DNA from 3 places in the Novosphingobium sp. TCA1 genome. Region 3 is predicted to be linked to each of the others. Evidence: predicted binding sites of a transcription regulator. Region 3 holds the regulator's gene; each other region holds the start of a gene.
What was found. Region 3 encodes LexA, which represses DNA repair genes until DNA is damaged. Its sites were predicted from a motif close to GTTCCNCNCTTGTTCT; they were not measured.

Region 1: the regulator LexA is predicted to act here: its motif matches at 3,165-3,180, upstream of NTCA1_RS20620 (ATP-dependent helicase).
Region 2: the regulator LexA is predicted to act here: its motif matches at 7,141-7,156, upstream of NTCA1_RS23255 (putative DNA modification/repair radical SAM protein).

The regions. Positions count from the first base shown of each region.
Region 1 covers NZ_BLJH01000021.1:75,343-85,155, reverse strand. The annotation lists gene NTCA1_RS20640 (MFS transporter) at 1-420, opposite strand, end outside; gene NTCA1_RS20635 (pseudouridine synthase) at 532-1,905, shown strand; gene rsmD (16S rRNA (guanine(966)-N(2))-methyltransferase RsmD) at 1,902-2,477, shown strand; gene NTCA1_RS20625 (hypothetical protein) at 2,521-3,159, opposite strand; gene NTCA1_RS20620 (ATP-dependent helicase) at 3,320-5,596, shown strand; gene NTCA1_RS20615 (carboxylesterase/lipase family protein) at 5,606-7,039, opposite strand; gene NTCA1_RS20610 (DEAD/DEAH box helicase) at 7,194-8,600, opposite strand; gene NTCA1_RS20605 (hypothetical protein) at 8,831-9,445, opposite strand; gene NTCA1_RS20600 (FAD-binding oxidoreductase) at 9,593-9,813, shown strand, end outside.
Region 2 covers NZ_BLJH01000030.1:20,999-30,811, forward strand. The annotation lists gene NTCA1_RS23230 (hypothetical protein) at 1-877, shown strand, start outside; gene NTCA1_RS23235 (acyltransferase) at 882-1,967, shown strand; gene NTCA1_RS23240 (methyl-accepting chemotaxis protein) at 2,100-3,815, shown strand; gene NTCA1_RS23245 (hypothetical protein) at 3,837-4,076, opposite strand; gene NTCA1_RS23250 (UdgX family uracil-DNA binding protein) at 4,375-5,802, opposite strand; gene NTCA1_RS23255 (putative DNA modification/repair radical SAM protein) at 5,805-7,055, opposite strand; gene NTCA1_RS23260 (acyl-CoA dehydrogenase family protein) at 7,192-8,310, opposite strand; gene NTCA1_RS23265 (LuxR C-terminal-related transcriptional regulator) at 8,463-9,236, shown strand; gene NTCA1_RS23270 (hypothetical protein) at 9,313-9,651, shown strand.
Region 3 covers NZ_BLJH01000006.1:23,087-32,899, reverse strand. The annotation lists gene gltX (glutamate--tRNA ligase) at 1-1,189, opposite strand, end outside; gene NTCA1_RS09440 (ComEC/Rec2 family competence protein) at 1,219-3,483, shown strand; gene lexA (transcriptional repressor LexA) at 3,477-4,163, opposite strand; gene NTCA1_RS09430 (molybdopterin molybdotransferase MoeA) at 4,295-5,497, opposite strand; gene moaC (cyclic pyranopterin monophosphate synthase MoaC) at 5,506-5,991, opposite strand; gene trpC (indole-3-glycerol phosphate synthase TrpC) at 5,988-6,779, opposite strand; gene trpD (anthranilate phosphoribosyltransferase) at 6,804-7,808, opposite strand; gene NTCA1_RS09410 (aminodeoxychorismate/anthranilate synthase component II) at 7,805-8,401, opposite strand; gene NTCA1_RS09405 (phosphodiester glycosidase family protein) at 8,398-9,177, opposite strand; gene trpE (anthranilate synthase component I) at 9,174-9,813, opposite strand, start outside.

The DNA.
Region 1 (9,813 bases), on a different contig from region 3:
CACGATATCGAAGCTGGCACCCGCCACGCCCACCAGCACGGCGGCGATCACGGTCGCGGAAATGTCGGCGGCGGGATCGACGAAGGCAAGGTTCAGCACCGCCGCGATCACGAAGAGGCCGCAGACCATCATCCACGAGACGCGCTGGCCCATGTTGCCCAGCACCGGCAGGCGTACGCCGTCGATGATCCAGGCCCAGAACACCTTGAGGTTGTAGACAAGGAACGCCAGCGTGAAGGCGGTGACGGTCTTTTTGTCGATCCCGTCCTGCGCCAGGCGTGTGGTCAGCGTGGCGCCGATCATCGCATAGGGAAAGCCAGAGGACAGGCCGAGCGCGAAGGAGGCGAGCGATTCCTTCTCGAAATAGGGTTTGATCGCATCCCAGACGCCGCGACGTTGTTCGATACTTTGGGCGTCCACGCAGTAGTCTCCGGCTCCGACACACGAATATGCCAAGTTGGCGCACCCTAACGCCGCCTTGGCGCAAGGGAAGGCTGGATGAAGCGGCGATCAACAGGTATGGGCGGGCGAATGTCCAAACCTCCTTTCAAATCCGGCGGCCCGAAGCGTGGCGGCTCTTCCCGCGATGGCGGCTCCTCCCGTGGCCCTTCGCGCTCCAGTTCAGGTACCGGAGCCCGGCGCGGCGCCGGTCGGGGTGATTCAGGGCGGGAAGAAGGCGGTCGGGGACGTGCCTATCGCGACGGCCCCGCACGGGACGCGCGCGATACGCGTGCGGCGCGGGACGAACGCCCGGCACGCGGCGGCCGCAGCGGCCGTGACGAAAAGCTCTTCGGCCGTAACGAGCGCCCGGTCCGCGACGAGCGCCGCTTGCGCGATGATCGCCCTTCCCGCACCGAACGCCCTGCACGCGGCGATCGGCCGTTCCGTGACGAACGGCCATCGCGCGACGGTGCCCCGACACGGGGCGAGCGCCCCGCCCGTGCGGCCGGCGCTACGCGAGACGGCGCGCCGCGCCGCAGCACCGGCGCACGATTCGGCGAACAGGAATCGCGCGGCAATACTCGCGGTAGTGCTTATGCGCCGCGTGGACCGCGCCAATCGGATTCCGCACGCTTCGACAGCGAACGCCCCCGCCGCAAGCCCCCCCGTCCTGCCCCACAGGCCGCAGCGCCCACGCCCAAGACCCCCGGCATGCCGGTGCGCGAGGGCGAACGCATCGCCAAGCTGCTGGCCCGCGCAGGCATCGCCAGCCGCCGAGAAGCCGAGCGCCTGATCATCGAAGGCCGGGTCAAGCTGGGTGAAGAGGTGATCGAGACGCCATCCACCGTGCTCCCCAACCTCAGGGGCGTGACCGTGGACGGCAACCCGGTCCGCGATGCGGAAGAGACCCGCCTTTTCATTTTCCACAAGCCCTCGGGCCTGCTGACCGCCGAACGTGATCCGGCCGGGCGCCCCACGATCTACACCGCCTTGCGCAACGCCCTGACCGAAGGCAGCGGCCGCGTCATGCCGATCGGCCGTCTCGACCTCAATACCGAGGGGCTCCTGCTCCTGACCAACGACGGCGAGTTCAAGCGCCAGCTTGAGCTTCCCGCCACCGGCGTGCCGCGCACCTATCGCGCCCGTACTTTCGGCGACATCACCCAGGCCCAGCTCGAAGACCTGATCGAAGGCATCGAGGTCGAGGGCGTGGTCTACGGCAAGATCGACGCCAACATGGAGCGCCGCACCGGGCGCAACCAGTGGATCGAGATGACCTTGACCGAAGGCAAGAACCGCGAAGTGCGCCGCGTGCTCGAACACCTCGGGCTTCAGGTCAGCCGCCTGATCCGCGTCTCCTACGGTCCGTTCCGCCTGCTCGACCTGCCCAAGGGCATGGCCGTGGAAGTCTCCCCGCGCGATCTCGAGAACTTCCGCCGCACCCTACCGGACGCCCAGTCGTGAAAGGGGCTCCCGGCAAGACCGGATTACGTATCGTCGCGGGTGAGTGGCGCGGCCGCAAGCTGGCGGCACCGGAAGGCGATACCACCCGCCCTACTGCCGACCGCACCCGCGAAACCCTGTTCTCCATGCTCGCAAGCCGCCTCGGCACGTTCGAGGGGCTGAAGGTCGCCGACCTCTTCGCAGGATCGGGCGCACTGGGGCTGGAAGCACTTTCACGGGGGGCTGCCCACTGCCTTTTCGTGGATCAGGACGCAGCGGCGATCCGCGCCATACGCAGCAATATCGCCAATCTTCACGCCCAGTCCCGCAGCGACGTCCGCGCAGCTTCCGCGCTGTCGCTCGGCGCCGCGCGCGAACCGCTCGACCTCGTCCTGCTCGACCCGCCCTATGACACGGGCGCCGGAGCGGTGGCGGTCGACAAGCTAGCGCGTCTGGGTTGGATTGCCGAGCATACCTGGGTCAGCGTCGAAACCGCCAAGGCCGAGACGGTGGCGATTCGCGGCTTCGAGGTCGAATCCACGCGCGATGTCGGCAAGGCACGGCTGCACATCCTGCGCCGCACCGGAGAATAAAAGCAGGCCGGTCCCGCAAAGTCCGGGACCGGCCTGTTTCCGACTATTTCCCGCCGCGATTGCGGCAGTTATCGGTCACGGTCTTGCTGCAGACCGGATAGTCCTTGTTCATGGCCGTCGCGGGAGGCGGCGTCATGGCGCCCTTGTATGGGCCTCCCTGATAGTTCTGGTCGGCCGGCATGGCCGGACGTACCGTCTGATCCGCCGATTGCGGATCGGGAACGCCGGTGGTCGGCATGCCTTCACCCGGAGGGTTTGCCTGTGCCGGAGGCGTGGTCGGCGTCTTGCCTGCCATCTGCTGCGAGATCGAATTCCACGCGATCGCCTGCTGTTCCGGCGTCATCTTGTAGATCTGCCCGCGCTGATCGGGCGTGAGCGCCCAATAACCCTTCTGTTGGGGTGCGGTGAGGCTCCAGTAATAGGCCTGATATTCGGGCGTCCACGAATCGTAGTCGGCGCGCTGCTCGGGCGGCCAGGTATCGTAAGTAGACTTCTGCTCCGGCGTCATCGTCGAGGGCGTGATCGGCTTTGCCATACCTGCGCTCGGTGCGGACGGGGTTGCCGGTGGTGGAGGCGCTTCGGGGGCAGCCGGCATATCGCCGACGGTGCTCTGGCCGTGGATCACGCTCGCCATGCTCAGCACGGACAGCGCCGCCGCGCCTGAAAGGAGATATCTGCGCATCTCTGGTTCTCCTCTTGCTCTTGTTGTTCTTCGCGAGAAACCTCTCCGTGACAGGCGGACTCCCGGCGCCGGGGGATTGTTCCACCCCTGCGACGAACCGGCCTTGCGCCGCGACACTCCGTTCCCTAGATGTTCACGGGTGAACGATCTGCAACCCTCGATGCCCGACGCTTCTTCCGACCCCCTGATCGAGGGCCTGAACCCGCCGCAGCGCGAAGCGGTCCTGACCACCGAAGGCCCCGTGCTGATGCTCGCCGGTGCAGGTACGGGCAAGACGGCGGCGCTCACCCGCAGGCTTGCGCATCTGGTCCGCAGCCGCCTCGCCTGGCCCAGCGAAATCCTCTGCGTCACTTTCACCAACAAGGCCGCGCGGGAGATGCGCGAACGCGTGGGGCATCTGATCGGTCCCGCCGTCGAAGGCATGCCCTGGCTCGGCACGTTCCATGCGATCGCCGCCAAGATGCTGCGCCGTCATGCGGAACTGGTGGGGCTGCAGCCCAACTACACCATCATCGATACCGACGATCAGCTCCGCCTGCTCAAGCAGCTCATCCAGGCCGAAGGACTGGACGAAAAGCGCTGGCCTGCGCGCCAGCTTGCCGGATGCATCGATCGCTGGAAGAACCGCGGCCTCAATCCCGCCGATCTCGATGCGGGCGAGAACGAGGCTTACGCCAATGGGCGCGGCCAGAAGTTCTACCAGCTCTACCAGGATCGCCTGAAAGCGGTGAACGCCTGCGATTTCGGCGATCTGCTGCTGCACATGCTGAACATCCTGCGCACCAACCGCGAGGTGCTCGAACAGTACCAGCAGCGCTTCAAATACGTGATGGTGGACGAATATCAGGACACCAACCAGGTCCAGTACCTCTGGCTGCGCCTCATCGCGCAAGTGCGCAAGAACATCTGCGTAGTGGGGGACGACGACCAGTCGATCTATTCCTGGCGCGGCGCGGAAGTGGCCAATATCCTCAAGTTCGAAAAGGATTTTCCGGGCGCCAAGGTGATCAGGCTGGAGCAGAACTATCGCTCCACTCCCCAGATCCTAGCCGCCGCTTCGGGCCTGATCGGAGAGAACACGCAGCGCCTCGGCAAGACGCTCTGGACCGAGCGTCACGCCGGAGACAAAGTGCGCGTCATCGGCGTCTGGGACGCCCCGGAGGAAGCCCGCCGCGTCGGTGACGAGATCGAGCGGCTTGAACGCGAGGGCGCCCCGCTCGACCAGATCGCCATCCTCGTGCGCGCCCAGTACCAGACGCGCGAATTCGAAGACCGCTTCATCTCGATCGGCATGAAATACCGCATCGTCGGCGGCTTCCGTTTCTACGAGCGCGCCGAAATCCGCGACGCCCTCGCCTATCTGCGCGTCATTGCCCAGCCTGCGGATGATCTCGCTTTCGAGCGCATCTACAATGCCCCCAAGCGCGGGCTTGGTGCCAAGGCTCTCGAAGCGCTCCACACGCTGGCCCGCCGCCGGGGCATTCCGCTGGCCATGGCCGCGATCGAGATCGCCGATACCGACGAGCTTCCCGCCCGCGCGCGCAACACCTTCCTGGCGTTGATGCGCGATTTCGCCCGCTGGCGCGACCTGTCGGGCACCGAGAACCCGGCCGACCTCCTGCGGACCGTTCTGGACGAAAGCGGCTACACCGACGCGCTTCAGGCCGAAAAGACGCCGGAGGCATCCGGTCGCCTGGAAAACCTCGTCGAACTCGCCCGCGCCATGGACGAATACGAAGGCCTCGGCGATTTCCTCGAACACGTCAGCCTCGTCATGGATAACGACGCGGCCTCGGACGAGGAAAAGGTCACGATCATGACCATGCACGCCGCCAAGGGGCTGGAATTCGATCACGTCTTCCTGCCGGGCTGGGAAGAAGGCGTGTTCCCCTCGCAGCGGGCCATGGACGAAGGCGGCCTGGCCAGCCTGGAGGAGGAGCGCCGCCTCGCCTACGTTGCCATCACGCGGGCACGGCGCAAGTGTACGATCCTTCATGCCGCCAACCGCCGCATCTACGGCCAATGGACCAGTTCCATCCCCTCGCGCTTCATTGCCGAACTGCCGGACGATCACGTCGAAAGCGAAACCACGCTGTCGGGCGGCGCTTCGCTGTGGCGCGCGCAGTGGTCGGAAATGGGCGATCCTTTCGCCGATGTCGCCCGCGCCCAGCCCGCACGCACCGTCACGCGCGGCCCGGGCTGGCAGCGCGCCGCCGCCCGCGAATTCGATCCCGCCCCGCGCAAGATCGCCGAATCGACCCGCAGCGCCGCCAGCTTCGCCGCCAAGCCGCGTACCGATCTCGAGATCGGCAGCCGGGTGTTCCACGAGAAGTTCGGTTACGGTGCCGTCGTCTCGCAGGAAGGCAACAAGCTGGAAATCGAATTCGAACAGGCCGGGCGCAAGCGGGTGCTCGACAGCTTCGTCAAACCGGCCTGAACCGGCGCTTCAAAGGCCTGACTTGAGCGGGGCGGCCTTGATCCGGGCCAGCCACGGATCCGCGCCATATTTCGCGGTTCCATCCGGCGCGAAGTCGAGGATATCGCCGCCTTCTCCCGTCCGGGCCTGCCATTGGGGCAGCGAATCGCCGTTGGGATTGCCGCTGCGGGCGAAATTCACGAGGTAGGTGCTGATCGTCCGCCCCATCGCATCGTCACGCGCGCTTGTAGCGGCTCCATATTTCACCGCCTGCGTATCGAAGAAGAAGGGGATATCCGTGGCATGTCCCGCCCCCTTCCCGCCTCCCGCAAGCGAAGTCGCCACATAGGAAAAGCGGTATTCGTAGACCGGGACCCCGGCCCTGGCGACGAGACCGGCGATCTGCCTGGCCCCGGCGATCATCCCCCCGCTCACCCCGCCGATATCGTCGCTTGTCGCGCCGATCAACATCGGGACGTGGTGGAAGTGCCCTTCCTCGTAAGCCTTGCGCTGGTCCACCGCCACGCGGCCGTCCGGGAACGGGCTGGCGAAAGTGCGGGGCTGGCCGTCCGGCACGAAGAGCGCGGCCAGATTGAGCCCGTCTACCACCTGCTCGCCGGAAAGCCCCCGCAGCTTTTCCAGAGCCTGCGGATCGTCCTGAGCGATTCCCTTGCCCTCGGCAAAGCGCACACCGATCGCTTCGGCCGAGGACAGGTCCGATCCGGCCAGTGCGGTGCCGTTGCCGCCCGACATGACCACCGCCTTGTCGAACAGTCCTTCAGCTTCGGGCGAGGTCACCAGATTGTGGACCGACATGCCCCCGGCGCTCTCGCCGATGATCGTGACGTTGTCCGGGTCACCGCCGAATGCGGCGATATTGCGCTTCACCCAGCGCAGCGCGGCCAATTGGTCCATGTAGCCGTAATTGCCGGTGCGCCCGCCGTCCTCGGCGGCGCGCGTGAGCGCAGGATGGGCGAAAGTGCCGAAACGGCCGACCCGGTAGTTGAAGCTGAAGAACACCGCGCCCTTGCGCGCCAGTTCCGCACCCGAATATGTCGGAGGCGACGCGCCGCCGTTCACGAAGCCGCCGCCGTAGATCCACACGATGACAGGCAGCTTGCCCTTCAGCTCGGCCGGGCGCCAGACATTGGCGTAGAGGCAATCTTCGGCAGGCGGCGTGCCCAGCGGCGCTGCGTCTCCGTCGAAGGGCTTCTGCATGCAATCGTGCCCGTAAGCGGCGGCACTGCGCACGCCATCCCAATGCGCGGCAGGCTGCGGTGCGCGCCAGCGCAGCGGCCCCACAGGCGGCGCTGCAAAGGGAATGCCCTTCCAGCTTGCCACATCGTTTTCGATGGTGCCGCGCAGCAGGCCGCTTTCCACGCGGACTTCCGAACCGCTTTCCGCGAGGCCCGCGCAGGAGCTGGTGAGCATGCCCGCAAGAGCCAGTATCTGCCTGATCTTCATGGAAACCCCGCTGCCGAGAAGCTGTCGCGGCAACCTCGCACGGGCCGACGGGGGGAGGCAAGCGCCATCGAGCACGTCGGCAGACGAACCAATGCCGCTTGCAGATCTTGTCAGGTGCCTGTTTTAGGCGCCAGATTCTCAGGCGCCGGTATTTTTATGCAAGCGCGGAAACGTGCAGGAATTCGGGGATCGGGCCGTTCCAGCCGTCATCCGCCGGTTCCTGCTCACGGCGACGCGAGCGGTTGCCTTCCGAGCGACGTTCGCGGCGCTGTTCGTCACCGCGGCTTTCTCGGCGCGGAGCGCGTTCTTCCCGGATCGGGGTGCTATCCTCGCGAACGGCGACGCGCTCTTCACGAACGGGCGCACGTTCTTCGCGAGCGGGCGAACGCTCACGCTTTTCGCGGCGTGGCTTTTCCTCGCGCGCCGGCGCCGGGGCGGCCTCTTCGGCAGGCATCTGATAGACCGGAATCTTGCCGCCGGTCAGCTTCTCGACATTGTCGATCGCCTCGGCATCTTCAGGCGCCACGAAAGTGAAGGCGCGGCCGGAAGCACCGCCGCGGCCCGTACGGCCGATGCGGTGGACGTAATCGTCCGGGTGCCAGGGGGTGTCGAAGTTGAAGACGTGGCTCACGCCTTTCACATCGAGACCGCGCGCCGCCACGTCGGAGGCGACCAGGATATTGATCGATCCGTCCTTGAACCGCTGGAGTTCGGCTAGGCGGGCGGGCTGGTCCATGTCGCCGTGAATCTCACCGGCGGCAAAGCCGTGCCGCTTCAGGCTCTTGGCCAGTTCGCGCACAGTGGTCTTGCGGTTGGCGAAGATGATCGCGGTGGACACATCGTCATTGCGCAGCAGGTGACGCAGCACTTCGCGCTTCTTGCGCGTAGTCACCGCGACCTTGTGCTGGACGATGTTGGTGTTCGTCGTCGCCGGGCGGGCCACTTCGATATATTTGGGGTTCGACAGGAACCGGTCGGCCAGCTTCTTGATCACCGGCGGCATCGTTGCCGAGAACAGCAGCGTCTGCCGGTTGGTGGGCAGCTTGGAGCAGATCGTCTCGATATCAGGGATGAAGCCCATGTCGAGCATGCGGTCCGCCTCGTCGATGACCAGCAGTTCGCAGCCCGTCAGCAGGATCTTGCCGCGCTCGAACAGGTCCATCAGGCGGCCCGGCGTGGCGATCAGCACGTCCACGCCTTCCTGAAGCGCCTTGACCTGATCGCCCATCTGCACGCCGCCGATCAGCAGCGCCATCTTGAGGTCGTGGTTCTTGCCGTACTTCTCGAAATTCTCGGCGACTTGAGCAGCGAGTTCGCGCGTCGGTTCGAGAATCAGCGAGCGCGGCATCAGCGCGCGGCGCCGACCGTGGGCCAGAATGTCGATCATCGGCAGCACGAAGCTGGCCGTCTTGCCGGTACCGGTCTGGGCGATGCCGATGAGGTCCTTCATCATCAGGACCGGGGGAATCGCTTGCGCCTGGATGGGAGTCGGCTCGCTGTAGCCGGCAGTTTCCACCGCTTGCAGCAATTCGTCAGACAGGCCGAGATCGGCAAAGTTCATAGACAGTCAGGTCTCATAGGCAGGAATCTTGCGAGAATGCAGGGTACTTCGATTATGTCGCGGCGTGGCAGCGGACATCGAATCACGGGATCCGCGCGCAAGCCAATCGTACACCTGCGCGCCGCCTAGTCGGGAAATAGCGCAGAAGTCAAGGAAATCCGCGCAAGGCAGCACAATTGGCTCCGCAGGACGCGGCGCAAATGCAAAATGCAGGTCCCGTCGGACCTGTCCTAACGCCCGGTCGCCACCAGCTGGCGAATGCGCGTCAGCTTGCAGGTCGTTCCGCTACGCGAAAGAAGTTCGTCGCGGTCCACGCAAAGCTGCCCGTCGGAGGTGCGCGACAGCAGGAAGCCGGAATAGAACGCACCCGCACGGCATCCGCGCTCCAGATCGGCACCGACGACGCGGCGGTCGCGCATGAACAGCAGCAATCGGCTCTGGCCATCGGGTTGGACCCCCGCGATCCCGGACATGGGCAGGCACTTGCCGATCTTGCGCTCCGAATAGCGCGGCGCATCGTCGCCGCGCCCCGGCATGCCCATCAGCATGTCCGGCGGCGCGGGCATCTGCGCGCGCGGGCTGATGCGAATCGTCATGCGCTGCTCGATCCGCACTTGCCAGGCGCTGTCCGGCTCCACCTGTTCGAAAGCTTCCGCCGCGAAAGGCCAGGCGCTTGGCGAATCGGGAAAATCGTCCGGCCAAGCATAGCCCTGAACGCCTGGCACGGCGACCGGTTCGCGGGGTTCCTCATGCTTCGAACGGCCGCCGTCGCCCGAGCCGCCGCCCAAGCCGACTGCGGGCAGCAGCAGCGCAAAGGGGTAGAGCAGAACGGAAGCGAGATTCATGAAAGGGAACGGTCCTCGGGCGCGCGCGTCATGCCGAATTAGAGCAAGACCTTGAACCGGCGCTTAACTCGGCACGACGCATGTCCCGGTCGATACCCCGCAAAGAGCGCTGGTGAAACCTTTCTCCGCCTGTGCCATATCGCCGCCATGACGAACACCGACAGCTTTCTCGCCGAAGCCGCCGACCTGCTCGGCCCGCGCGGTTTCACCACCGACGCCGACCTCCTCACCCCCTGGCTGACCGACTGGCGCGGGCGCTACACCGGCCGCGCCCTCGCCCTTGCCTCCCCTGCCGATGTCGAAGAAGTGGCCGCTATCGTGCGGCTCTGTGCCAAGCATGGCGTGCCGATCGTCCCCCAGGGCGGCAA
Region 2 (9,813 bases), on a different contig from region 3:
GCGGGCCATCTGCCTGCCGGTCGCCGCAGGCGGACTGACCTTTGTCGCAGTGACGGCGATCCAGCTTCCCGTCTGGCTTTCCAACACCCGCGTGTTCTGGATCGAGCCGGGGTTCGATTCCGCCCGTTGGTCGGTGGAATGGGCGCTGCTGCGCACGCTGGAAGCGAACCCGGTCGTGCTTCTCGCAGGACTGGCCGGGGCCGTGCTGTTGGCCCGCGATACGCTGGTGCAGAAAAAAGCGAGCGGAGAGGCCGGCGCGCTCGCCTTGCTGGCGCTCGGCACCGTGCTTGCGGCGGCGGGGCTGGTGGCGTTGCACCTCCTGCGGCCGATCCTGATCGAGAAGTATCTCATGGCGCTGGTAGCCGCCGTCTGCGTCGGGTTGGGTCTGGCCGGAGGACGGCTGCTCGAAAGCCTGGGGCAGCGCCTTCGGGTCCTGGTACTGGTCGCGGCGCTGGCCGCCTCGGCCTATGCGCTGGTACAGAACGTGCCGCAGGCGGTGAACCGCGTGAGCTGGCTTGCCACCGGGCGGGCGATCGTGGAACAGGTGAAGCGCTGTCCGGGCACGGTGGTTCATACCGATCCTTACTGGAACGCCGAAGTCATGGCCATGCTGCCGCGCGACAATGCGCAAGTCGTGCCTTTCGCCTATCGCTACGTTGCCAAGAGTTTCGGCTTCAGGCTGGCCCCTTCGGGATCGCGTGAGACGGCGGCATCCTGCCCCACGGTGTTCTGGGGGGAGCACGACAGCAAGCAGCGCTTCGATGCCGCTGCCGTGGCGGAGCACTTGCGGCAGTCCGGCTTCGCCGTGAAGGGCATGGATTTCCAACGGCTAGAGGACGGCTGGATTGCGATCGTCCCGCCGACGGCGACGCGTTGAAGACATGATCGCTTCCCGCCCTCGCAAGCTCCTCTCCATCCAGGCCTTGCGCGGCCTGGCCGCCTTTGCTGTGGTCGCCTATCACGCCGCCCGCCATCTCGGGCAGGCGGTGGATGCTTCCGCGATTACGCGCGTGACCCAGCCGGGGCATGCGGGCGTCGATCTGTTCTTCGTCCTTTCGGGCTTCATCATCCTTCACGTCCACCGCCAGGACATCGGCCGTCCTGCCGCGCTCGGTCGCTATGGATGGCAGCGCTTCGCGCGCCTCATGCCGATCTACTGGGTGGCCCTGGCCGCCACGGTGGCTTCGCTGCTGCCGGGACATGCCGAGGACGTGACCCTCGCGCGCGTGGCGCTTTCGGCCAGCCTCCTGCCGGTTTCCCAGGATCCGCTGCTGGGCGTCGCCTGGACCCTGCAGCACGAGATGCTGTTCTACGGCGCCTTCGCCCTGCTGATCTGCAATCGCGCGCTTGGCCTTTGCTGTCTGCTGCTCTGGTTGGGCTGGGGGCTCGGCTGGGGTTTGGCCCAGGCGAGTGGAATGGTGCCCGGTGCGTGGAACGCCCCGCGCTTCACCAGCCTGTTCAACCTGCAATTCCTGTTCGGCATGCTGGCCGCCCTTGCCCTTTCCAGCGGACGGATCAGGCATGGCGGCGCACTGGCGCTCGTCGGCGGCGCGATCATGCTGGCGGTCACCCTGTTCGAAGCGACGGGCCGGATCGACGGCTATGGCAACATGGCCCGGCTGGCCTACGGCATACCTGCGGCCATGCTGATCGCCGGACTCGCCGCCTGGGAGCAGGGCGGCGAACGATCCGTTCCTGTCCCGCTGGCCGCGCTGGGAGAGGCGTCCTACAGCCTCTATCTCTTCCATCTGCTCGGGATCGGCGTTGCCTGGCAGGTCTGGTTGCGCAGCGGAATCGACACCGCCGCGCACCTCGCGGCCTGCTATCTGTTCCTGATGACGAGCGCGCTGGTGACGGGCCTCGCCGTTCATCGCCTGATCGAAGTACCGCTGCTGCGCTGGCTGCGTTCGAGAGGGCCGAGTGGCGCTGTGCAGCCGAGAATTGCGCAATATTGTTGCAAAACGTGAAAAATCGGCAGTTTTCCGCTGTCGGTCGCCTGATCTCTCTATAACGATTGCAGCCGCGTGCGCCCCGGAAGATCAGCATCCGGGACGTGCCGCGCGGTGTCTTTCTCTCGTCTCCCCCAACAGAGATTCACCATGACCGGCATTCGTGCATTCCTGAAAAGACAGCATCTATCGACAAAAGTGACGCTCATGACCGTGGGCGCGCTTGTTCTGCTTTCCGCCGTGTTCTTCATCGGCACGCGCTTCCTGCTGGTGCAAGATGCCCGCAGCCAGGGCGAGGAGCGCCTGGATACGAACATGCGCGTGGCCTGGTCCGTCCTGCAATGGAGCGGCCTGAACTATGCCAAACGGGACGGAAAGCTCTACGTCGGCGACACCCCGCTCAATGACAACAACGCCGCAGTGGACCGGATGAAGGAACTCGTCGGCGGCACCGCGACGATCTTCATGGACGACTTGCGCGTGGCCACCAACGTCCAGAAGGAGGACGGCACCCGCGCGCTGGGCACCCGGCTTGCCGCCGGGCCGGTGAAGGATGCCGTACTCGGCCGGGGCGAACCCTATCGCGGCGAGACGGAAATCCTCGGCGTCCGTTATTTCGCCGCTTATGACCCGATCAAGGATTCCAGCGGGAAAGTGATCGGCATCCTCTTCGTCGGCGTCTCGGCAGAGGATTTCTATCGCAATGTGGACAGCCTTGGCTGGCATGTCCTGCTGCTGGCCGTCGTCGTCACCGTGATCGCGGCTGCCTTCTGCATGCGCGGCGCGCGCCAGCTCTTCGCGCCGCTCGAAACGGCTGCTAAGACGATGATGCGCCTTGCCGAAGGCCATAACCAGACCGAGATCGCCGACACCGAAAGGCAGGACGAGATCGGCGGGATCGCGCGGGCGCTGCTGGTATTCCGCAACGCCGCCGTCGCCAAGGAAGCGGCCGACCGGGAGCAGCGCGACGTGGTCGAACGCCTCGCGGACAGTCTTGCGCATCTTTCGGCGGGGGATCTTACGGCCGAGATTGCCCAGGCCTTCCCGCATACTTACGAAACCCTGCGCGGAAACTATAACGCCGCCCTTGCCGGGCTGCGCGGACTGATCGGGGCGACCGGCGAAAGCACTTCGGTCATCCGGGGCAGTTCGTTTGAAATCGCCCAGGCCTCCGAAGACCTCGCGCGCCGGACCGAAGCCAGTGCTGCCAGCCTCGAACAGAGTTCGGCAGCGCTCGTGGAGATCGACAGCGGCCTGAAGGCGGGCGCCAATGCCGCGACCGAGACGGTCGCTCGTGCCGACGAGGCCATCGCCACGGTAAGCGGTGGACGCGCAGTCGCTGCGGAGGCGGTGGATGCCATGCGCCGCGTATCCGACAGCGCGACCAATATCGACGGCGTGATCGAAGGGCTGGACAAGATCGCCTTCCAGACCCGTGTCCTTGCCATGAACGCCGCCGTCGAAGCGGGGCGCGCGGGCGAAGCGGGCCGGGGCTTCGCGGTCGTGGCGGATCTGGTTTCGGCGCTTGCCAAGCGTTCGGAAGAAGAAGCCCGCAGCGCTCGCGAGCAGCTTACCGTCACCCAGTCCGAGATCGTCACGGCGCTCGGCGCGGTGGAGCGGGTCGACGGGGCTTTCGAAGGGATCGCCGGAGACGTGTCGCAAGTCCACGTCCTGCTGGGCGGCATGGCCCGTCACAACCGGGCATCGGTAACCTCGGTCAGCGAAATCACCGCTGCCATCGGGGCGATGAACCTGGCGACGCAGCAGAATGCGGCCATGGTGGAACAGGCTTCGGCCGCAGCGCGCGGTCTTACCGAGGAAGTCAACCGGCTGGCGGCGCAGGCCTCGCGCTTCAAGGTCGCCTGAGGGCCAGGAATGGAAGCGGGGTCAGGAGGTGACGAGAATCGTCATCTCCGCCCGCGAATCTTGCCGCGAACCTGCCCTCGAATCTGGCCGTGCCCGGCGGATCGTGCAGAGCTTGAGGGCGCCTTCCCAGAGTTCCGCGCTGCGCTTGGCGGCTTCGCGGTGTGCGATGACAAGGGCTCCGGCAATGTCCGGGGCCTTGAATTCCAGCCTCTTGGCAAGGCCGTGCTCGTCCTCGAAAAATCTCAGGGTGTAGATCTTCATGTGAGTCCTCCAGCGGTGCGCCGCCGTGTTCGGTATTCGCACTTGCGGAAGAAGGGCTAGTTCATTTTACGCCGATTCGGAGTGATTTGCGTCAAATCGTTGTTCGGCAGAGCCGTCCGGTTGTGACGCTGATGGGACTGTTCTGGGTTGTTCGAAAAATGCCCGGGAGCGCATTTTTGGCGGTACCGGCCCGCGCCCCCACCCTACCACCCGACGATAGTATCCTTGCGGCTGGTAGGGTGGGGGCGCCTAAATCCAAATGGGGCCGGTGCCGCCAAAATCCGCCTGCGGCGGATTTTCAAACAATAGTCGCAAGGCTTTTTGCGGCGCGGCGCAAGTCGGCTGCGTAACGCGCGAATTCGGCGTCGGCGTCCGCCTCGGGCGGCAGGCGCAGAAGATAGCTGGGATGGATCGTGATCCAGCAGGGCGTGCCGTCCGGCAGGACGACCGCCCCCCCTCTTTCCCGTCCGACGGTTACGGTGCGGCCGGTCAGCGAACGCGCTGCCGTGGCGCCCATGGCGATGACCAGGCGGGGGCGGACGATGGCGCGTTCCTGCTCCACCCACCAGCGGCATGCCTCGATCTCGCCGCTGCCGGGACGGGCATGGATGCGCCGCTTTCCGCGCGGCTCGAACTTGAAGTGCTTTACCGCGTTGGTGATGTAGGTTCGGGCGCGATCGATCCCGGCCGCGGCCATCGCGCGATCGAAGACCGCGCCGGCCGGTCCCACGAAGACCCGCCCGGCCAGATCCTCGTTATCGCCGGGCTGTTCGCCCACGATCATGATTTCGGCATCGTGGGGTCCTTCGCCGAAAACCGTCTGCGTTGCCGGTTTCCAGAGCGGGCAACGCCGGCATTCCTGTGCCTCTTCGGCCAGAAGCACCAGTGCGTCCGGTCCGCTCCGCTGCGTTTTGCCGTGTGGTTCGCCGCGCGCCTGATCGATCATCGCGCGTTCGCGCTTGCGCGCACCGGCGATCAGCGAAGGAACCAGCGCGGTTTCGGGCATGTTCTTCCAGTACTTGCGCGGCATTTCCTTCAGCATCGCCTGCGGCATGACCCGCGCGGGATTGAAGATCGCGCTGTAATAGGCCTTCCAGACGGCTTCGACCGGATCGCCGCCCGGTGCATCGGTGCGGGAAGCGGGCGGCCCTTCGGCAAGCATCGCGCCGTCCCAATGCAGCGCGCCGCGCGGGGTCAGGATCGACCAGCGCATGTTGGTGAAGCGATCGACGAAGAATCCCGCATTGGCGCGCAGGATGTGATGGTCCGGTTCGAACCAGGCCACGAAGCGCTTGCCGCCGTCATCGGCCAGTTCGCGAAACCGCACGAAGGCATGCATCTTGTGGCTGTCTCGCCGGACATTGCGTGCCAGCCCCTCGATGCGGCGCATCAGGGGATCGGCGGCGTCCTGAAGCGCCTGGGGTTGGTCCAGCAGGCGCAGGAGAAGGATATAGAGCAGCGAGAAGCGCTCGGGTTCGCTGTGGAGCGCCGCGTATCGCGCCAGTTCCAGTAATTGCCGCGATACGCGCAAGGGCGCTGCTGATGCGCCTGGTCTCGCGCTCGCGATCGGGGGAGCGCCGAGGCTCTCGTCCGCGAAAAGATCGGCGGCCCGGTCGCCGATCTGCCAGACGATGTCCTCCGGTGCCACGCCTTCGCCCGCCAGCGACCTTGCGGCGCTGCGCCAGCCGTCGAAATCGTCTTCCCGGTCGAGGCGGACCACGCGCACGGTCAGGCCGCGAACAGTTCCAGCTGGGTGGCGGGCGGCGTGACCAATGCGCGCAAGTCCGCGCGGTCGATCAGGGCGCCCGGTCGCCAGTCGGCGGTGACGATGAAAGGGCGCAATTTCTTCACCGATACCGTCATGCGCGCCACGTCGTCCAGCCGCAGGGTGCGCCAGCGGCGTGCCGCGACGATGGCGTCGACGGCCTTGATGCCCAGGCCCGGAATACGCAGCAGCATCTCGCGCGGGGCGCGGTTGACGTCGATGGGGAAACGGTCGCGGAAGCGCAGCGCCCAGGCCAGTTTCGGATCGATATCGAGCGGAAGCATGCCGGTGGCGGGGTCGGCGGCGGCGCTCACTTCCTGCGGGGCATATTGGTAGAAGCGGATCAGCCAGTCCGACTGATAGAGCCGGTGCTCGCGCATAAGTGGGGGGCGCCGCAGCGGCAGGACCGTGCTGGCGTCGGGGATCGGGCTGAATGCCGAATAATAGACCCGCTTGAGGTCGAACCGCTCATAGAGCGAGGCCGCGCGGGAAACGATATCGCGGTCGGTCGCGGCATCGGCGCCGACGATCATCTGGGTCGACTGGCCCGCCGGGGCAAAGGAAGGGGCGGAGCGGAAGCGCTGGCGGGCATCGGCGCCGTCCTCGATGGCGCTCCGCATCGTGCCCATCGCGCCTTCGATGCGGGCCTGCGACTTTTCGGGCGCCAGGCGCTGGAGCCCGCTGGCGGTCGGCAATTCGACATTGATCGACACGCGGTCCGCATGGCGGCCGGCCGCCGCGATGAGCACGGGATCGGCATCGGGAATGGTCTTGAGGTGGATATAGCCGCGAAAATCGTGATCCTCGCGCAGGGAGCGCGCCACTTCGACGATCTGCTCCATCGTATAGTCGGGGCTGCGGATGATGCCGGAGGAGAGAAACAGCCCTTCGATGTAGTTGCGGCGGTAGAAGTCCAGCGTCAGGTCCACCACCTCCTGCGCCGTGAACCGGGCGCGCCGCACGTTGGAGGACTTGCGGTTGATGCAGTAATGACAGTCGAAGATGCAGCTGTTGGTCAGCAGCACCTTGAGCAGGCTGATGCAGCGGCCGTCGGGCGCATAGGCATGGCAGATTCCGCCCCCGCCCAGCGTCGAGCCTATGCCCTTGCCATCCCGCGAATCCCGTTTCTTCACGCCCGACGAAGAGCATGAGGCGTCGTACTTCGCAGCATCGGCGAGGATCGAGAGCTTTTCGGCGATTTCGAGCGCAGGCATCGGTCGGGACCTTGTTGTCCGCGCCAGTGAGACGCGGATTCGAAGGTGCAAAATGGAGCAGCCTCCAGCCTGATGCAATGAAAATGTTCTCTATGTGTTCTTTTGTACTATCGATTGCAGAGGATGTCGATCGGCCCTAGTTCAGCGATCGGGCATAGCGGTCCAGCGCCGCCTCCGGCCCTTCCGGCCAGCGGGAAAGCACCAGCAGGCGCTTGTGGCCCGCGCCGATGGCAAGCTCGTCGGTCACGCCCATGCCGCCGTGGAACTGCACCATTTCGTGCGCGAGTTCGATGGAGGCCGCGCTGATCCACGCCCGCGCGCCGCTGACCGCTTCGGCAAAGCGGTCGCCGTCCCAGGAGACCAGCGCCAGGTTCAGCAGTGCCCGGCTCTGCTCGATGGCGGCATATTGCGCGACCATGCGGTGCTGGATCGCTTGGAACGAGCCCAGCGCCGCGCCGAACTGGTCGCGCGCGCGGACGTAGTCCAGCGTGTCGTGGAACATGCGCTCCATGATGCCCAGCGCTTCGGCGCAGCGGGCCAGCGCGGTGACCTGTTGCGCCTCCTCGATCGCGGCAACGCCGCCGTCCAGCCGGTGACTTTCGGGCAGGGACACGCCCTTAAGGATCAGCGAGGCGGCAATCGAGCCATCGGCCAGCGGCCATTCGCGGCGGCACAGGCCGGGGGTGTCGGCGGGGACGAGGAACAGCGCCGCGCCCTCCGCGTCGGCAGGCGCGCCGGACAAGCGGGCGGAGACGAGATAGCCGTCCGCGCCGCCACCTGCGATGGCATAGGGCTTCATGCCATCCAGCCGGTAGCCGTTGTTATCGGGCATGGCGGTTGTTTCGATCCAGGTCAGCCCGTTCCGCGCTTTCGCTTCGGCATGGGCGAGCGCGAGGCGCTTTTCACCGGTGAGCAGCCCGTCCAGCCATGCGCCCCGCAGCGCCTCGGGCGCGGTCAGCGCGAACAGGCGCCCTGCCAGCACGGATGCTTCCGCCAGCGGCTCCACCACCATGCCGCGTCCTAGTGCCTCGAACACGGTGGCGATGCCTGTGGCATCGAGGCTGAGGCCGCCCAGCTCCTCGGGGAAGGGCGCGGCGATCAGGCCCAGTTCGCCCAGCAGCGCCCAGTTCTTGCCCGAAAACCCGCTCGGCTCCGCCAGAAACAGGCGGCGGGCGGTGTGGTCGTACGTATTGGTGACGAAGCGCTCGGTCAGCGCCTTGAGCATTTCCTCGTCTTCGCTGAGATCGAAATTCACATGCCTCTCCCGTCTGCCACACGGATGTAGCACCTCCCATGGGACCGTCTCCGCTGGGCAAAAGGCTAGGGCGGCAGGCACCGTTTTTCGGCTTTCGGGCAATTGTGCAGCCTGATCGGGCGCGTTAAGCTCCCCTCCAAGAGAGGAAAAACATGTCGCTGTTGTCACAGGAAAACATAGATGCCGTGCGCATCTCCTCGCCGGCTGACATTCGCCCGGCGGCGGAGGCTCTGCACAAGATCGCCATGGACCTCGGCTACCGGGCCGCGCCCGCGCACGACATTGCCGACAAGCGCACCCCCGTCGATGGCGAGGGCAAGGTGCTGGCCATCGAAGTGTTCGGCTGGGGCGATGACGAGCGGGTGTGGTGGCGCAATTCGCGCATCGCGCTCGATTCCCCGCTGACGACGGCGTGCCGCTTCGAGAGCCAGCCGTTCTGGGCCAATGCGCAAGGATTCCGCACGCGTGAGCCGAACGCCTACCTGCAATCCATCGACATCGCCAATTTCGAACAGCGCGCCATGACCCGCGCCTGCATCGCCGTGCCGGTACACCTGCCGTTCGGCCAGATCGGCGCGGTGAGCTTCAATCCGCTGGACAAGGAGCGGACCGACCTTTCGGAAGACTTCCTGCGCCTGTCGGACGCGCTGGGGCTCTATGCTCGTACCTTCATCGCGACCTATATTCAGGTGATGGGCTCCACCCAGGCGCTGCCGCCGGAATCGCGCCTGTCGAAGCGCGAAGTGGAGTGCCTGCGCTGGGCGGCGATCGGCAAGACCGATCTTGAGATCAGCATGATCATGTCCCGCAGCCGCGCCACCGTGCGCTTCCACATCCACAATGCGGCGACCAAGCTGAATGCGGTGAACCGCAGCCAGACGGTCTTCAAGGCGGCGCAGTTGGGCTATATTTCGCTGCATAATTGAGGGTTGGGAAAGGCGGAAGTGCGGATTTCCTGCGCTCGCATTGCGGATCTTAAATGCGTAGCGCATGTGAAGACCCATGAAAAACATTCAAATCATCGATGGCGCGGCAAACGCAACCTTTAGCTTATTTCAAGTGACCGATGATGAATTTCTGGCGCTTTTTCCAAGCGGCAGTGAAATGCAAATTGTCGAAGATGTGTTCGAGCGTCTTGGCCAAGAAGAGGCCAGCCGCGTCATTGGCCCGATGTGGAGCCGACCCATCCTGAAAAGAGACGTCGTAGGCATACACGGTACTCTGTTCTATGATAGCGACCATCGACGAGATTACTTTCCGGCTTCGGGACGAGAAATCGATTGGCCTGAGGAATCCTTGAACCCCGCGCAACGCGCGCATTTTTCAAGTATGCGCGAATGACCACGTTCCCGCAATTTCCATCGTCACCCTGAACTTGGTTCAGGGTCCATCCCGCCACAATCCTGTTGCTTTAATCGATAAGCGAGGGCGTGGCTTATCCTACAGGCCTTTGGCTTGAGCGGCGGAATGGATCCTGAAACAAGTTCAGGATGACGAGGTGGG
Region 3 (9,813 bases):
CCGTCAAGAGCGCCTGCGCCTTCTCGCTGAATGCGAGCGGACGCTTGGCAAAAAGGAATTCAGCACCTTCCGCAAGTTCGTTGAGGTCCTTCGCGCGGACCTTCAGCACCGGCATCGCCTGCGTCAGCAGGGGCAGATCCGGGCTTTCGTAGCCGGCCTTGGCAAGGCGCGGCGCAACCAGTTCGGCAAGGCGCGCATCGTCGGCCTCGCGCAAGTAATGGCCGTTGAGATTCTGCAGCTTGGCGAGGTCGAAGCGCGAGGGCGACTTGCCCACGTCCGCCATGTCGAACCACTCGACCGCCTTCTCACGGCTGATGAATTCCTCGTCGCCATGGCCCCAGCCAAGGCGCAACAGATAATTGAACAGGGCTTCGGGCAGCACGCCCATCTCGTCGCGATAGGCATCGACGCCCAGCGCCCCGTGCCGCTTGGAAAGCTTCGCGCCATCGGAGCCGTGGATGAGCGGGACGTGGCCGTAGACGGGTTCGTCCCAGCCCATGCCGCGAATGACCACAAGCTGGCGGAAGGCGTTGTTCAGATGATCGTCGCCGCGAAGGACATGGGTGACGCCCATGTCGTTGTCGTCGACGACAACGGCCAGCATGTAGGTAGGCGTGCCGTCCGAGCGAAGAATGACGAAGTCGTCGATTTCCTCGTTCCTGACGGTGACTTCGCCCTGAACAAGGTCGGAAATGGTGGTTTCGCCTTCACGCGGCGCCTTCACGCGCACGACGTAAGACTGGCCCGCCGGCCAGGTCGCGGGATCCGCATCGCGCCATTCGCTGTCGATACGGAAAGGCCGACGCTCTTCCTGGGCTTTCTGGCGGCGTTCGGCGAGTTCCTCGGGCGTCAGGTAGCAGCGATAGGCATGGCCTTTGGCCAACAACTCGGCGGCCACTTCGGCATGACGGTCGGAGCGGGCGAACTGGAACACCGCGGGTTCGTCACCATCCAGGCCCAGCCAGGTCAGGCCGTCGAAGATCGCCTCGATCGCAGGCTCGGTAGAGCGGGCGCGGTCGGTGTCCTCGATGCGGAGCAGGTACTTGCCGCCGTGATGACGGGCGAACAGCCAGTTGAAGAGCGCGGTCCGGGCACCGCCGATATGGAGATAGCCCGTGGGCGAGGGGGCAAAGCGCGTCACGACGGTCTTGCTTGCCGTCGCTCCGCTCGATGCACTGCCGCTTGCCATTATAAAAACCTTCCTGTCCTATGCGCGCCATGGCCAGCCACGCCGCCACGACGGTTGATTTCGAGCGCCCGGATGTCACCGGAGGCGCTGCAATGCAGCATCGCCCATGGATCAGCCAGAGCCACTTGTCGAGCAGTTTGGCCGGTGTCGAGTGTTTTCTTTCGAACTGCGGTTTCGCAAGAGGGCCATGGCTGACGGTAGCCTTTGGAATCGGCATAATTGCGTGGTTTTTATCGTTAACCGCGGAGGCATGGGCAGGCATTTGCGTAGTATGCGTCACGATTGCACTTTTAGCACTGAACTGGCGCAGCGGCATCCTGCGCTTCCCTTACAGCAGGCAGGCTGTCCTGTCCCTTTCTTTACTGTTTCTGGCGGGTTTCCTTTCCATCTGGATACGTTCGGAAATCGTTGGGCGTCCGGCGATTTCACACCCGGTCAGCGGCAGTTTCACGGCACGCGTCATCGGGATAGAAGAACAGCCGGCCCTTGACCGCTTGAGGCTCACCCTGGCCATGCGCGATCCCGAAAGCGCCAACCCGATCAAGGTGCGCGTAAATCTGCCGCTGTCTTCGGGCGACAACGAACTGGCCAGCGGCGCGGTCATCCGATTTCGCGGACGGCTTTCGCCTCCGGCTTCGCCGATGTTTCCGGGCGGGTATGACTTTGCCAGGGCCGCATGGTTCATGGGTATTTCCGCCACGGGATCGGTGACATCGCCGGTCGAGATCGTGTCCCGGGGCGGGGGCCAGGACTGGCTAACCGCACAGCGCATGGCGCTCTCGCATCATATTGCGAAACGATTGCCCGGGACGGCGGGGGGCATCGCAACGGCTCTGACGACCGGAGACATGGGCGCAATCGGCGATGTGGAAGTCCAGGCCATGCGGGATTCTGGCCTCGCGCACCTTCTGTCCATCAGCGGGCTTCACGTTAGCGCGGTGATCGGGTTCGCCTATCTCGTGGTACTTCGCCTGCTGGCCCTCTCGCCCGCTTTGGCGCTGAGGGTTCGGCTTCCGATCCTGGCGGGCATTGCCGGAGCGCTTGTGGGTATCGGCTATACGCTACTGAGCGGATCGCAGGTGCCCACCGTAAGGTCCTGCCTCGGCGCCTTGCTGGTCCTTCTGGCGGTCGTCCACGGCCGCGATGCCCTATCTATGCGGCTGCTGGCCGTTGCGGCCTTTCTGGTCTTGCTGATCTGGCCCGAGTCGATCCTCGGCCCGAGCTTTCAGATGAGCTTCGCGGCGGTCATGGTGCTTGTAGCCCTGGGCAGCGCCGAGCCGATGAAGCGCTGGCTGAGCCCCCGTGACGAAGCCGTTTCGACAAAGGGCTTGCGCGCGCTCGCGATGCTTCTCGCAACCGGGATTGCTATCGAAATCGTCCTGATGCCGATCGGCCTCTTCCATTTTCATCGGGCCGGACTTTATGGTGCTTTTGCGAACCTCGTTGCAATTCCGTTGACCACACTGGCGATCATGCCGCTGATCGCCCTGGCGCTGGCGCTCGACATTGTGGGATTGGGCGCGCCGGTCTGGTGGCTCGCTGCCCACGCCATCGATGCCTTGCTTGAAATTGCCCGATTCGTGGCAGCGCGCCCCGGCGCGGTGATCGTCACGCCCGGAATGAGCGGAGGGCACTTCCTGCTCTTCGTGGCGGGCGGTCTATGGCTTGGGCTTTGGAACGGCACATTCCGTCTCTGGGGGCTGCTGCCGATCATGGCTGGACTACTGGTGCTGCTGGTGATGCAGGCGCCGGACATCATGGTCTCAGGCGATGGCCGTCATGTGGCATGGGTCGATCCCGGCAACGGCCGCATCGCCATGCTTCGCGACAGTTCCAGCGACTATGCCCTGGAGAACATCATGGAGGCGGCAGGTCTTTCGCAGAGACCGCAAGCGGTGCGGAATAGTTCCGGTACACGGTGCAATCAGGATTTCTGTGCAGTCGCCCTGAACAGTCCCGGGAAAGTCACACATCTTCTGATTGCCCGGGGGCGCAGTATCGTGCCGGAAGAGCAATTGGCCAAGGCCTGCGCACGTGCAGATGTGGTTATCGCCGATCGGCGCCTTCCCGGCTCCTGTCGGCCAAGATGGCTAAAGGCCGATCGCCGGTTGCTGGATCGAACAGGCGGCCTTGCGATTTCTGTCGGACCCCGGACGGTCAAGTCGGTGAGCGAAACACAAGGCGATCATGGATGGTGGCGGTCGAGGACCTTTCGACCCTTCGCAAACCAAGTGGAAAGGGCGTCCTGGGCAAGGGAGACGACACTGGCGCCTCCCAGTGACACCCATCAGTGATAGCGGCGGAGCAAGCCTGCGAGTTTGCCCTGAACCTCCACTTCGTCCGGCCCGTAGATCTGGGGTTCATAGGCCCCGTTCGCCGGATCGAGCCGGATCATTCCGCCTTCGCGGCGCAAGTATTTCAGCGTGGCTTCCTCACCGCGGATGAGAGCGACGATGATCTCGCCGTCCCGCGCCGTGTTGGTGCGCTTCACCAGTGCGAAGTCGCCATCGAGAATGCCGGCTTCCACCATGGAATCGCCTGAAACTTCCAGAGCATAATGATCGCCCGAGCCCAGCAGCGCCGCCGGAACCGGAAGCGAGGACTGGCCTTCCAGAGCTTCGATGGGAACGCCTGCGGCGATCCGGCCATGAAGCGGAATTTCGATGACGTCGTTGGCGGGCACACCGACCGCAGGAGCGCGCGTAGTCGCTTCTCGCGCAGGTGTCGCGGGCGTGGCCTTGGCAGGCTTGGGGTTTGCATCTTCGGGCTGGCGAAGAACCTCCAGCGCGCGGGCGCGGTTGGGAAGGCGCCGGATGAAGCCGCGTTCTTCGAGCGCCGAGATCAGTCTGTGGACACCCGACTTGGACTTGAGGTCCAGCGCTTCCTTCATTTCCTCGAAACTGGGGGAAATGCCGCTTTCCTCAAGCCGGACCTGGATGAACCGGAGCAATTCGTGCTGCTTGCGCGTCAACATCTGCTTAGCCTCATGTGTTCTGCGGCACTTGGACCTGATTCCGCCCGCCGGGCCGTCCGTCAGCGCATTTCGCCTTTCAGCGACTTACCTGCGAACAATGAGGGAACAATTATGCAACGAACCGGGTATAGTCAAGCAATACCGCCATTTTGGAGCAAGAATACCTGAACATCGTCTCCGGCAAGGGCAGCGGGGGCGTGAGCCGGGCGGTCGATCAGAACATTGCTTGCAGCCAGGGACGAGAGCGCCCCGCTATCCTGAAGGGACAGCGCTCGAACCGTTTCGCCATCCCACCGGGCTCTTAGGAATTCCCGCCGCGCACCGCCGGGTTTCAGCGGCTCGGCGAGGCGTATCGTGATTTTCCGGGGCAGGGGATCGGCGGCGCCGAGGAGGGCGCGGAGCACGGGAAGCATGAAAAGGTAGGCGGTTACGAGGCTGGACACGGGATTGCCGGGTAATCCGATGACAAGTTGCCTGCGCGCGCCGCGATTGCGTGTTGCGATCAGAAGCGGCTTGCCCGGCTTGATCGCGATGCGCCAGAATTCGATCCGGGCGCCCCACGCCTCCAGGGCCGGACGCAGGAGATCGTGGTCCCCCACCGACGCTCCGCCGCTGGTGACTATGATGTCGGCATCCGATGCCGCTTCCAGGGCCGCGACGAGTGCCTCGATATCGTCGGGAATCGGTCCATTACGCTTGGCATCGACCGGGAGGCTGCGTGCCAGCGCCACGAGCATGGCGCCGTTGCTGGCGGGAATCTGATGCTCGGCGCAGAATTCGGGATCGCTGGAAAGTTCGTCCCCGCTGTCGATCACGGTGAGGCGGGGGATCCTGCATACCGGAAGATGCCTGTGCCCGGCGGCGATGGCCAACCCGGCCTGCGCCGGGCCGATCTGCGTTCCGGCTGCCAGCAGCAGATGACCGTCCGGGAAGTCCATGCCCTTCGCGCGAATATGGCGGTTTCCGGGCGAAGGCGCCTCTCCGGCAAGGGTCAGTTTGTCGCCTGCGCGGTGCAGGTCTTCCTGCAGGATCACGGCCCGGCCGCCGGAAGGTAGCAGGGCGCCGGTCGAGATCCGCACGGCCTCGCCGGCATTTATCGTGCCCGTGAAGGGATGACCTGCGGCGCTTTCTCCGATCACCCGCCAGGGGCCGGCAAGATCGTCTTCAGCCACGGCATATCCGTCCATGGCCGACATGTCCGCCATGGGCTGACAGCGCCGCGCATGCAGCGGCGCGGCGAGATAGCGTCCGAGCGTGCCCTCGATATCGACATGTTCGATGGCGAGCGGTTCGACCAGCGCCAGCAGGTGGGACTGCGCCTCATCCAGATCCATCGGCGGCTTCATTGCAACTGGTCTGCCGCCTTCCAATGACCAGACTTTCCGCCGATCTTCTCGATCAGCCTGATGTCGCCGATGACCATGGCTTTGTCGAGCGCCTTGGCCATGTCGTAAATCGTCACGAGAGCCACGGAAACGGCTGTAATCGCTTCCATTTCAACGCCGGTTCGCCCGTTTAGCGATACGGTCGCCCTGGCCGTTATCGCGCTGTCCTCAAAAGCGAAGTCGAGATTGACGGCGTCGAGCGGCAGCGGATGGCACATCGGGATGAGGTCGGAAGTCTTTTTGGCTGCCATGATCCCGGCAATGCGCGCCGTTCCCAGAACATCGCCTTTCGGCGCGTCGCCTGCGCGAATGGCGGCGAGGGCCGCACCGGTCATGGATATCCGGCCTGATGCCACGGCCACGCGCCGGGTTTCCGCTTTCGCGCCGACATCGACCATGCGGGCCGTTCCGTCAGCATCGATATGGGTGAGGGACTTGCTCATGCACCCAGCAGCAGTCGGCGGGTTGCCGCCTCGACATCGGCCTCGCGCATCAGGCTTTCCCCGACCAGGAAGGTACGCGCGCCGCAGGCCGACAGATGCTGGAGATCGGCATGAGCGTTGATCCCGCTCTCGCTGACCAGAAGGGTTCCTTCCGGCGCCAGGGGCGCAAGCCGCACGGTGGTTTCGATGTCGGTGACGAAGCGTTTGAGATCGCGATTGTTGACGCCGATCAGTCGCGATTTCAGGCGGCTTGCACGCTCCATTTCGGATTCGTTGTGAACCTCGACAAGGCAATCCATGCCCCGTTCGAGGGCGGCGGCTTCGATTTCCGCCATGACGACGTCGTCGAGCGCGGCGACGATGATCAGGATCGCGTCGGCGCCGATCAAGCGGGCCTCGGCGACCTGCCAGGGATCGACCATGAAGTCCTTGCGGATGACCGGCAGCGAGCAGGCTGCGCGGGCTTCGACCAGGAAATCCTCGTGGCCCTGGAAATAGGGCGCATCGGTCAGGATCGAGAGACAGGCCGCACCGCCGCGCTCATAGGCGATGGCATGTTCGGCAGGGCGAAAATCTGATCTTATCAATCCCTTGGAGGGGGATGCTTTCTTGATTTCCGCGATTAGCGCGAAACCGCCATCCGCCTTGCGGCGCAGGGCGGCCTCGAAGCCGCGCGGGGGGCTCTGATCGGCGCTGCGGGCATCGAGGTCGTTGACGGTCGCGAAGCCCTTGCGGGATTGCACTTCCGCGCGCTTGGTGTCGCAAATCTCGGTAAGCTTGTCTGACATCGGTACCTCGAAAACGCGCCAGGATCAGGCCTTGAGCGCGGAAATCCAGCAATTGAGCAGGGCATTGGCAAGGCCCTTGTCGATCGCCTCGGCTGCTTCCTCGACGCCTTCCTGCCAGGTTTCGACTTCGCCTGCGACGATGAGCGCACCTGCGGCGTTGAGAAGGACGGCGTCGCGATAGGGACCGTGCTCGCCCAGCAGGAGGCGGCGCAGGGCATCGGCGTTGTAGGCGGCATCGCCGCCGCGAATGGCGCCGACCGGAGACACCGGCAAGCCGACATCCTCGGGCGATACCCGCCGCATGGAGAGTTCGCCGTTCCTGATTTCGGCCACTTCATTGCCGCCGGCGAGGCTCAGTTCGTCGAGCCCTTCGTCGCCGGAGATCACGAAGGAATGCTCGCTGCCCAGGTGCATCAGCGCCTCGGCATAGATCGGCACATAGGCGGGGCGGGCGATCCCGACGAGTTGGCGGCTGACGTTTGCGGGGTTCGCCAGCGGTCCCATCAGGTTGAAGATCGTGCGGCGGCCGATCGCCTTGCGAATGGGCATGATCCGGCCCATCGCCGGATGATGGCGCGCGGCGAAGAGGAAGCAGATGCCCAGATCGCCCAGGGTTTCCTCGGCGGTTTCGGCGGCACGGTCGAGATCGAGGCCGAGTGCTTCGAGCGTATCGGCGGCGCCTGCCTTGGAGCTGGCGGCGCGGTTGCCGTGCTTGGCGACCGGAACGCCGCAGGCCGCGACGACCAGCGAGACCGCTGTCGAGACATTCAGCGTATGGTGTCCGTCCCCACCCGTGCCGCAGACATCGATGGCATTGGCCGGAGCGCTGATCGGGATCATGCGCGCGCGCATCGCGCGGGCGGCGCCTGCGATCTCGCTGGCGGTTTCGCCGCGATCGGTGAGGGCGACGAGGAAGCGGACGATCGCCTCGTCATCGACCTTGCCGTCGAGGATCCGGCCGAAAGCGTGTTCGGCCTCCGCCTCGTCGATCGGGTGCTGGGGATCGGGGAGCATCGCCTGAACCGTCATGCCGCGATCCGCGAAGGCAGCCTTGCCTCCAAGCCGCAAAGTCTCAGGAAATTCGCGAGCATGGCGTGGCCATGTTCGGTGGCGATGCTCTCGGGGTGGAACTGCACGCCGTGGATGGGGAGGTCGGCATGGCGGAAGCCCATGACATGGCCGTCGTCCGAGCGGGCGTTGACCTTCAGCGCCTCGGGAATATCCTCGACAATGAGCGAGTGATAGCGGGTCGCCGTGAAGGGCGAGGGGATGCCGGCGAAGACGCCGGTATCGTCATGCGTCACCGGCGAAGTCTTGCCGTGCATCAACCCGCCGCGCACCACTTTCCCGCCGAAGTACTGGCCGATCGACTGATGGCCGAGGCAGACCCCGAGCAGCGGCTTGCCAGAATCGGCAGCGGCGCCGACTAGGTCCAGGCTGATGCCCGCCTCGTTGGGCGTGCAGGGGCCCGGCGACAGGAGGAAGCCCTGGGCGCCGCTCTGGATGGCCTGCGCTGCGGTAAGGGCGTCGTTGCGGACGACTTCGACTTCGGCGCCCAGTTCCATCACATAATGGACGAGGTTCCAGGTGAAGCTGTCGTAATTGTCGATGACGAGGATCATTTCCTGCCTTTCGTCGCTTTCTCGACGACGATCAAGGGGCCGAGCGGAGGTCCGCCGTCCACTCGCCCATGCTCCGGGTCCCAGAGCGAGGATACGCTGCCGTCGAGGAACAGCGCATTGGGGCAATCAAGGCTGTCGCGGAAATAGCGCGCAAGCTTGCCGAAGGAAACCGGTTCGTCCGAGATCACGAAGTGCGCGCGGCCCTTTCGGTCGACGCCAACGGCGTTGCGCAGCTTCTTCGATGCGCCATCCGCGTCGATCTTCGGATGAAGTTTTCCGCCGATCACGAGCATCGGGCCGGACTGGGTGCCGAAATCGGGACGATCGGAAACCGACTTCGCGAAATCGGCGGCGGTGCGGATCGTCCATCGTCCTGCCGCGTCGCCATAGAACACGCCGTTGGGCTGGAGATGAAAGTTGCCCCAGCCCTCGTTGGTGTTGAGCTTGTGCAGGCGCAGGCCTTCCTCGACGTAGTAGCCGATCGGCTGCCCTTTTTCGTCGAACATCCCGCCGTTCATCGCGAAGGCCACGGCATGGTTCTTGCCGGGACGATCGACCGCCAGTTGCGACAGGCTGCGATAGGGCGCGCCGCCCTTGGGGCCGAGCACCATGTGGATGGTGTGCCGGGCCGGATCAGCCGTGCAATGGGTGAAGGATACGCCCTCGAAAGTCGCGCCGCTACAGGCCGGTGGCGGCGGCGCTGCGACTTCCTGTTTGGCGTCGCCTTGCGAGCAGGCGGCGAGAAGAAGCGCGGCCGCTGCGGCGGCCGCCCTCATTGTCCGAAACCCGGCTCCCCCGCGACGCGCACGGCTTCGCGGGCGGCGGCGAAGAGCGCGCCGGACTTGGCCTCGCACTCGCGCTGTTCATAGGCGGGGATGCTGTCCGCCACGATACCCGCACCTGCCTGGACATGGAGAACCCCGTCCTTGAGCACGCCGGTACGCAGGACGATGCAGGAATCGACCGAGCCGTCCGGGGCGAAATAGCCGACGCCGCCCGCATAGGCGCCGCGGGTTTCCGGTTCGAGTTCGGCGATGATCTCGCAGGCGCGGACTTTGGGGGCGCCGGAAACGGTTCCCGCCGGGAACCCGGCGAAGACCGCATCGATCGCGTCATGCTTTGCGGTATCCAGTCGTCCGACCACGTTCGAGACGATGTGCATGACGTGGCTGTAGCGCTCGATCGTGTAGCTGTCGGTCACTTCGACCGTGCCTGCCGCCGCGACCCGGCCTACGTCGTTGCGCCCGAGATCGAGCAGCATGAGATGCTCGGCCCGTTCCTTCGGATCGGCGAGCAGGCTCACTTCGTTGGCCTTGTCTTCCGATGCCGTCTTCCCGCGCGGGCGGGTGCCCGCAATTGGGCGGATCGTGATTTCGCCATCGCGGACGCGGACCAGGATCTCCGGGCTCGAA